One region of the Synechocystis sp. LKSZ1 genome, then DNA from elsewhere that is predicted to be linked to it. Evidence: predicted binding sites of a transcription regulator. Region 1 holds the regulator's gene; each other region holds the start of a gene.
The links. Region 1 encodes NtcA, which controls nitrogen genes in cyanobacteria. Its sites were predicted from a motif close to GTANCNNNNGNTAC; they were not measured.
Positions count from the first base shown of each region.

Region 2: ABXS88_RS09030 (DUF4278 domain-containing protein) is a predicted target of NtcA. The motif match lies at 1,230-1,243, and genes of this name have one in related genera.
Region 3: ABXS88_RS14345 (DUF3155 domain-containing protein) is a predicted target of NtcA. The motif match lies at 1,244-1,257, and genes of this name have one in related genera.
Region 4: ABXS88_RS05440 (ferredoxin--nitrite reductase) is a predicted target of NtcA. The motif match lies at 878-891, and genes of this name have one in related genera.

Region 1 covers NZ_AP031572.1:570,080-572,279, forward strand. The annotation lists gene ABXS88_RS02745 (pentapeptide repeat-containing protein) at 1-729, opposite strand, end outside; gene ntcA (global nitrogen regulator NtcA) at 927-1,604, shown strand; gene ABXS88_RS02755 (DUF3084 domain-containing protein) at 1,614-2,200, shown strand, end outside.
Region 2 covers NZ_AP031572.1:1,934,642-1,936,841, reverse strand. The annotation lists gene ABXS88_RS09040 (ribonuclease H-like domain-containing protein) at 57-704, shown strand; gene ABXS88_RS09035 (GNAT family N-acetyltransferase) at 655-1,179, opposite strand; gene ABXS88_RS09030 (DUF4278 domain-containing protein) at 1,288-1,674, shown strand; gene ABXS88_RS09025 (VOC family protein) at 1,685-2,113, opposite strand; gene ABXS88_RS09020 (TIGR02652 family protein) at 2,118-2,200, opposite strand, start outside.
Region 3 covers NZ_AP031572.1:3,166,586-3,168,785, reverse strand. The annotation lists gene ABXS88_RS14350 (GAF domain-containing sensor histidine kinase) at 1-1,053, opposite strand, end outside; gene ABXS88_RS14345 (DUF3155 domain-containing protein) at 1,288-1,614, shown strand; gene ABXS88_RS14340 (hypothetical protein) at 1,883-2,155, opposite strand.
Region 4 covers NZ_AP031572.1:1,139,913-1,142,112, reverse strand. The annotation lists gene ABXS88_RS05440 (ferredoxin--nitrite reductase) at 1-797, opposite strand, end outside; gene ABXS88_RS05435 (HEAT repeat domain-containing protein) at 1,028-2,200, shown strand, end outside.

The DNA of each region.
Region 1 (2,200 bases):
TAAATTAAGCTGGGGATCGAGGCCCGCAAGACGAGCCAGGGCATGGAGATCTTCCGTCGTAGCCTGGTAAATTTGTTCAATCTGCTGGCGCAGGGCCTGGCAATCCTCTGGGCTGGGGTGTTGGCCAGTGGCCAGGTTACGGCGATAGTCCTGGTATAAGTCCTCCCAGATTTCCAACTGACCGAGACTCAGTTGAACCCAACTCAGAGCCGGTGGGAAGACCTGTTTAACTAAAAATTGGGCCAGAAGACGCTCAATAATGCCGTGTTTATTGGGACTCAGATCGGGCCGCCACAGGCCCTCGGCATCCGTAATTACTAAGGAAACGGGGTCTAGGGTCAGGGTAGCAATGATATGACAGGGCGCAGAGGATAGGGGTAGACTCCCTAACTCCAATCGCTGGGAGGATAGTTTGAGCCATGCTTGACCCGGGGCCGGCAGGATCTGCCAGTGAAATTCGGGGGGCACAGAGGCTAGTCGTGGAAAGCTCGCGGGAGTTAACGCAGGCGTAAAGTCTCTGCTGTGAATTTGTAGGTTAAATTGTCCTGTTTTAAGGGCGAATTTAAGGCGGCCACTGGCCAAGTTCAGCCATTGTTCCTGCAAACTCAGATTGGCAACGAGATTCACTAGCGGCTGTTCCGTATTCTCTGCCTTAACTCGGGCTTCTAAATCCATGAGAATACCGTTGGCATAGGGATTTTGAATTTCAAGCAGATGAATATCAGGCATGGTAAGCAGAGACGAGGACGGCAGAAAACGGACTGGAGGATTAACCACTGATTTCCAGCTTATTATTGATCGGGCTTTCTGGGGCCTTTCTGCTAGTCTTCCGGGGGCACAACTCCCCCTAGAACCGCAGGAGTTTGTGTATAATTGCGATACAGAATTGGGGGAAATTATCTCGTTATCCCCTTGTGTGAGGTTGAATGGACCAGTCCCTGACCCAAGAAAGACCACTAACCGCCCTATTCCGACGCTTGGGCAATGAAGCCTTCCCGCCGGTGGTCGAAACCTTTGAGCGGAGTAAAACGATTTTTTTTCCGGGGGATCCGGCTGAGCGGGTCTATTTTTTGCTTAAGGGAGCGGTTAAGCTATCGCGGGTGTACGAAGCGGGTGAAGAAATTACCGTGGCCCTTTTGCGGGAAAATAGTGTCTTTGGGGTTCTTTCCCTAATTACCGGTCAACGCTCCGACCGTTTTTATCATGCGGTGGCCTTTACCCCCGTCGAACTGTTATCGGCCCCCATTGAACAGGTGGAGCAGGCCCTGAAGGAACACCCAGATTTAGCGATGCTGATGCTCCAGGGCCTGTCTTCTCGGATTTTGCAGACGGAGATGATGATTGAAACCCTCGCCCATCGAGATATGGGATCACGGCTAGTGAGTTTTTTATTAATTTTGTGTCGGGATTTTGGAGTTCCCACCCCTGAGGGGATTCGTATCGATCTTAAACTCTCGCATCAAGCCATCGCCGAAGCCATTGGCTCCACGCGGGTTACTGTGACACGACTCCTGGGCGACCTGCGGGAAAGTAACATGATTTCTATCTTTAAAAAGAAGATCACGGTACATAACCCCGTTGCCCTCAGTCAACAATTTACCTAAACCATCCCGATGACCAGTGCTTATATTCTGGTAACGGCCGTACTTGTCTTGGGCGGGATTATTGCCGCGCTCGGCGACCATTTAGGCAGTAAAGTGGGCAAGGCCAAGCTCCGTCTTTTTGACCTCCGGCCCCGGCAAACGGCGGTGGTACTGACGGTGCTAACGGGAACCCTGATCGCCGCCTCAACCCTAGGAATTTTGTTTACCTTTAGTAAGTCCCTGCGGGAAGGGGTTTTTAAGCTCGATGAAATTTTGCAACAGTTGCGGACGGCCCAATCGGAACTAGAAAGGGCCAGTAGTGAAAAAAAGGCCATTGAACAGCAGTTAGCTGACGCCAAAACCAAGCAAATTCAAGTTCAAAAACGCAGTCAGGAAATTGATGACAACTACAATCGCGCCCTAGCCAAGCTGAGACGGGTCTCTCGGGATGCCAAACGACTCCAGGCCGATGTCCAGACCTTGACGAAAGAGCGGGAGCAACTGCGTCAACAAAAATTGCAGTTAATTGAAGAGATGAGCAAACTGCAGGCCTTGGTCAAACAGCGGGATATGGAATTGGGAAAACGCCAGACCAAAATTGCGGAGCAGGATAGAAT
Region 2 (2,200 bases), 1.4 Mb from region 1:
AGTGCGAATGCGACAAACCCCGACCTGGGGAGCCAGCCTTCTTGTTCTTTTTCGTAATAGCTTCTATGACGACCCTGACGCAATTCCAAGCCTTTGATCACGACCTCCCCCCCCAAGTCCTGGCCCAACTGCTGACGGCCCCCGAAATTGCCGTCGATACGGAAACCATGGGCCTCAATCCCCACCGAGATCGCCTCTGTTTGGTGCAAATCTGTGACCCCAAGGGCCTGGTAACGGTGATCCGAGTCCACAAAGGCCAAACCCAGGCCCCCAACCTGACCCAGTTGATGGAAAGTCCCCAGGTGCTGAAAATTTTTCACTATGCTCGCTTTGACCTGGCCCAGCTCAAACACACTTTCGACATCAAAACTCACCCGGTATTTTGTACTAAAATTGCCAGTAAACTGGCCCGTACCTACACCGCTTCCCATGGTCTGAAAAGCTTGGTGCAGGAAATCCTGCACGTTGAACTGGATAAAAATGCCCAGAGTTCCGATTGGGGTAACCTTGAGAATCTCTCTATGTCTCAACTGAGCTACGCTGCCAACGATGTCCGTTATTTGATCCCCGTGAAACAACGTCTACAAGCCATGCTAGAGCGGGAAGACCGGTTGAACTTGGCCCAACGCTGTTTTGACTGTTTACCGGTTTTTGTTAATTTGGATCTAGAACAGTTTGGCAATGTGTTTGAACATTCGTCCTAGGGGGCCAGGTTTGGAGCATGGTGATGGCATGGGTCTGAAAGCCGAGCTTTTGGTACAGTTCCAGGGCCGGCGTATTGTGGGGAAATACCTGTAGGCCCAATTGCCGTTCCCCCCTGGCCTGGCTCCATTGCTGGGCATGCCGGAGTAGTGCCGTGGCAATACCCTGACGCCGATGAGTCGGTACCACATAGAGCATAAAAATATGACTGTAGCGTTCTCCTGTGACTTGGTCGATGGCATTCCCTAACCACAGGCCAGCAACGGGTACTGGATTCAGCTCTAAACGTGACTGCACCCACCAGAGTGGGGAACGAGCCGAGAAATACTGTTCAACTGTCTGGGCGAGATGGTCAAAGGCCTTTTGCTGGGGAAACAATTCCTGATAGGTACAGCGCAAAAAAGTGAGTAATTGAGCCTGATCTCGACTAGAGCCCGTTACCAGTCGATAGGGGTCTAGGAAGGGAAGGTCGGTCATAGTAGTCGGCCACTGGGCAGGATGGACAGTGGTCAGATGAGGGTTAAAATGTAAAAATAGATACAGATTAATAAGTTACTATTTTAAAAGCACCGCCAACTGAGTCCTATGAAATTATCCTATCGCGGTACCCCCTACGAAAAAACGCTGGTCAATCCAGTTCTGCAAAGCCCAGAGCCCCCTCCCCCGCAACCGGCCACTGTCACCAAAGCGGCCTATCCTCGTCATCTAGCCCAAACTTTCCCCCAAAATGGCCTGCGCTATCGGGGCGTTAGCTATCGGGCCCCCGACTATAGCCCCGAAGATTACCTTAACCTCTGTCCGACCCTTAATTTCTATACTCCTCCCGAGATTCAACCCACGGAGCTAGCGCAACAGCACCAGGATAATATCCGCCAGAATATCGAGCGACGCATTCAAGCGGCCCAAGCCGCCGGCAATGAAATGCTGGTTAGCCTCCTCCAACAGGAATACCAGGCATTATCCCTAAGCTAAAAACTGAATCTTAGCCGAGGCGGGGCAATCGCCGGATAAACTCTAGGGCCAGGCCATCCGGGTCGGCCAAGAATAACACTTCATAGAGATGGTCGCCGATCATCTGTGGTTGCGGGGCCAGTAGGAGTTTCCAGGGCAGAGCCAGGGCTTGGAGCTTTATCTCAAACCCTTCTAGCCAATGGCCTAGACTTGGCCCATCCGGGGGCAATTCAAAGGATAGGTGATAGTAGCCGACGTAGTGCTCATCGTGAAAAGCATCGAGGGCCGGTTTCGGTTCAGGAATTTGTATCAGTTCCAGCCGACTACCCAGGCCCTCTAGCCAACAGGCCAGAGTAAAGCCGGTAGTGAAGCGTTCTTGTACGGAAAAGCCGAGGGCTTCGTAAAAGGCCAGAGCCCGGTGAATGTCGGCCGTGCGGATGGAAACGTGATGTAACTGCATGGCCCTATTCAAACAGACGAAAGTAAGGATAGCGTTTGGGGACCCCCAGTTCTTTTTCTAGGTCAAAATTAATGACCTCCCAGCACG
Region 3 (2,200 bases), 1.1 Mb from region 1:
GCGGTAGGTGAGAAAAATCTGGCCCCCATCGGGACTATATTTCACCGCATTATCCAGTAAATTACTCAGGACTTCCCGGAGTGCCGCCGCCTGGGCATGAATCCAGGGTTCAGACTCCGAAATAGGCACCGTTAGGGCCAGGTGCCGTTCCTCTGCAATGGCTTGGATGGCTAGAATGACCGGTTCTAGGGCCTGTTGAAGGGATAGGGGAACGAGGGACAACGACCGACTCGGCAAGAGGGCCGCTGGCTCACGGGCCGACATTTCCTCATCGGCCTCCAGGCTATTGGCCTCGACTGCTGTCACGTCCCGTTCAAAATGGACTAATAAATCTTGCAGGTGCTCCCCTTCCCGCACAATCCCCTGAATAATCCCTTGGGTTTTATCATCGCCAGTCCAGCGTTTTAGGAGTAACTTGCCAAAGGTTCTCAGGGCCGTAATTGGGTTACGGAGTTGGTGCAACAGGTCATCCCAATGGTCATGTTCCCATTGCTGTCGTTGTTGTTGCCGTTGCCATTGGTTTTGATACCAGGCCTGACGACGGTCTAGGACACAGGCAATGGCCAAGGAGTAAGCGACCGCCTCCAGTTGTTGACGTTCCGAGGCTTGCCATTCATCCTTCGTACGGCTAGCGACTAAAACCCCTAACATCATCTCTTGATAGAGTAGGGGCAGAACCAGCGGCTCTGTTGGCAAGGGCATCAGCGCCCCTGGGGGCAGGGACTCTCCATCTCCGACAGGAACCCCCGCCAAAGAAAACGGGTCATTGCCCATGGGTAAAGAAAAATTAGACGGAAAATGACCGAGACGTGGTAAGCTAATGAGCCCTGTGGTAATGCTGGTCTCCGCTTCTAGATAAGTCGGATAGACGGCAATCGGAATAAAACTAAGTTCCGTTTCCTCGCCTAGGGGCGTATAAACCTCCTCCGGTACCCGCAAATAGACTCCCCCCCAGTCCACTCGCAATCCTTGTTGCAAAAGCCGAACCTGTGACTGACAAAGGGCCACTAACTCTGGGCTAAAAGCGTAGACCGAATAGTCCTGGGCAGACATTTAATCGTTTAGAAGAGATTTGTGAAGGAATAATAAGATTTTGAGCATGGGGGCTTCCCTAAAAACTAGACCTCCAAAACGGTGAAACCAGGCTTCAGCTAGGGCCTAACTGTAGAGATGGTAGATGCCTAGAAAGCAGAAACAGTGGTTGATTTTCTAGGCCAGACCGGATATAATCGACCCGGCTTTTGTAACTATGATTACAGCATCTACCTGAAATAGGAGGTAACTGGGTTGGCACGTAAACGCAAACGGAAAAGTCGCCGTCGGCAGGAAGGTCGCAAGATACTCGAATTAATCCCTCAATTTAATATAGAAAGCGGTGAAGATAAGCCGGTTACAGCGGCCCGCAAGTATATTCAGTCCGTTGGGATTCAACCACCTGCGCTACTTATTGTAAAACGAAACGAGCACACCACCGACAGATATTTTTGGGCTGAAAAAGGACTTTTTGGTGCTCAGTACGTCGAGGAGAATCATTTCCTCTTCCCCAGTCTACGTGAATATCAGCCCCCTGTTCCTGCTACCAAAACCCCTGTGGCTGTTGGTAGTGGTCGTTAAAAACTTGAGGTTTTTTAAAAAAATCGCTATTAAAAAATATCCTGTATTCCCATCAAGTTCTCTGGACTTGGGTGGGATATTTTTTCGGATGGGTGAGCGCTGAAATACGGACACGGGGGCATCTGTTTACCCGAAACTCAAGTCCATGGGCTTTCTTCCCCGCACTCGGGTGCAGGGTTGACCACTGATGTCATAGCCATTCTCATTTTTGCCTTAACCCATGGCCTAGAGAGATTGGGGAGACGGCTTAGCTTTGATGCCGATTTTCCTAGCTGTCCTGGGCCAGAGCAAAGAAACCGGGTACCTTACCTGCTACTGCCGAGCCGTCTTTTTGGGAAAGAATCACGGCGCTAATCTGATCACTCATCAGGGCCACTTTTTTTTCCGTTTGTTTCTCGCAGGTGAGTTCCAATAATTCCGGGGTAGCAGAACGCATGGCCGCTGTAATCTGGGCGTAGAGGGCCTCGGCATCTGCGGCTTCTTTGCGCTGAACAGAAACGGGGACGGGAGAATACTTTAGAGTCAAATCAATGCTAATCATAGGCTCGGACGATGGGGTTGAAGGAGGACAAAATCATTATCAGGC
Region 4 (2,200 bases), 570 kb from region 1:
TTTTCCCGCAGGCCTTCGGCCAGGCCCTGTTCTGAATAAACCGTCAAAATGGCACAGGATAGGTCAATCACCGTATCATCCGCCGGTACCCAAACATCCATCGGGATCGATTCCGCACAACGTTGGGCCGACAGATAGCCGCCAATCAGGACATTGAAGCCCAGTTGGCCCTCTCGATAGGCCGGGACAAAGGCAATATCGTTAATTTCTGCATGGATAGAATTATCCCGGGCCCCTTCCACCGCGATATTAAGCTTGCGGGGTAGGTTGGTAAAGGCGGGATTACCCTGGCCGTGGTTGGTAATGGCATCCTGCAGCTTTTGGACTAATTCCCGCGTATCGATTAGCTCTTCCGGGTCAATACCCGCTACGGGAGAGCCGGTTAAATTACGGACATTGTCCATACCGGACTGGAGACTGGTTAGGCTCACCGCTTGGAGTTGCTCAAAAATAGCGGGCAGGTCTTCGAGGCGGATTCCCCGCAGTTGCAGGTTCTGGCGGGTGGTGATGTCAGCACTGCCTTCTTCGCCGTAGCGCTGAACAATTTCCGCTAGGGTTGTGAGTTGCTGGCTGGTGAGAATCCCGTGGGGAATGCGGAGCCGTAGCATAAACTTACCGGGGGTTACGGGGCGAAAGAAAATCCCTAGCCATTTGAGACGGACTTCTAGATCGCTTTTATCTAAGGCCTCCCAGCCGAGGGCCGCAAATTGGGCTAGCTCATCTTTGACGGCCAGGCCAGGTTTTTCAGCCTTTATTTTTTCAATCTTGTTTAACTTAGGGGTAACTATCGCCGTCATAACTCTTGCCTCTTGTCCAAAGCGCCATCGAGGATTTTTCCGCTCTGCAACCAAAGTACGCAGTCCCCCCCGGATCTTTTGTGTTTTTTGTTACAAAGTATTGCGCGATTTGCAGAAACTACATACCGCCATGAGACTTTCGAGATTTGTGGGGATGTCCAGTCGGGCCACTGACAGGTTAACGTAGGAACAGCCAGAAACCAGCCGGTGTTTCCGGTTTTTGTTCAGCAATGGTGCCCCTAGACTTCCCCAACACTTGCCCAGACAATGAGCTTGACTTGCCCGGAATTGTAGCTCTCCTCCAGCATAACCAGCTAGCCGTCGCAAACCAAGCCTTGACCGGCTTCTTGGCCCAGAACGAACCGAAATCAAGAGACAGGGCCTGTGAAACTCTTTTATCACCAACCCTAGAAGCTCTCGCGAATGGAGATTTTGAGGCGCGTTGGCTAGTCGGCAAAATTTTAGTTCAGTTGGGCCCTGGGGCCATTCCTACCCTTTTGGCCCTCTGGGAAGATCCCACCGTGGAGATGGAACAGCGTTGGTTTATCGGCAAGGTGTTAGCGGCTTTTCCCGAACCGGTCGTGATCGCTAGCCTAGCCCAGACCCTCTTGCTTCCAGGGGCCGAAGAACTTCATACCATTGCGGCCCAAAGCCTGGGCCAAATGGGGCCGACAGCCATTAAGCCCCTCGCCAGTTTGCTCCAATACCCGGAAAATCGGGCCCTAGCCACTAAGGCCCTGGCCCAGATTCCCGCCGCTGCCGTGATCGACCCCCTATTGACGGTTGTTCAGGATGCCGATAGTCAGGTTAGAACCTTGGCCATTACGGCCCTGGGGAGTTTTCCAGAGGAGCGCGTTCTTCCGGCCCTCTTTCAGGCCTGCACCGACCCGGTGAGTACGGTTCGCAAGGAAGCTGTGATCGCCCTGGGGAATTGGGCCGACCGCCTAAACAGTGTTGACCTGCTGGCCTATCTCCAGCCTCGACTATACGATCTGGATTTAGGCGTTTGTCAACAGGCCGCCTTGGCCCTCAGTCGTCTTTCTGGGCCAGCGGTCGCGGCGGCCCTTTGGTCAGCCTGGCAAGCCCCGGCAACGCCCATGGCCCTACGCTTAACGCTTTTGCAAAGTTTGGTTTGGTTGGAATCTCCCCTGGCCCTAACCTATCTGCACCAGGCTTGGCCCAAGGCCCAAGAGATAGAACGCTTAGAGATAGTGCGTTTATTAGGCCGGATTAAACAGGTGGAACTTCAAAGGACTGCGGCTCAGATGTTGACGGCCTGGGTTCCCATGGACCTTCATGAGGACAGTGGCCAGGCCCTAGCCAAGGCTATTGCCTACAGTTGGGGCCAACTTAAATACACTCCCGCTGTACCGATTCTCCAGACCTGGGCCAATCGTCCTGAA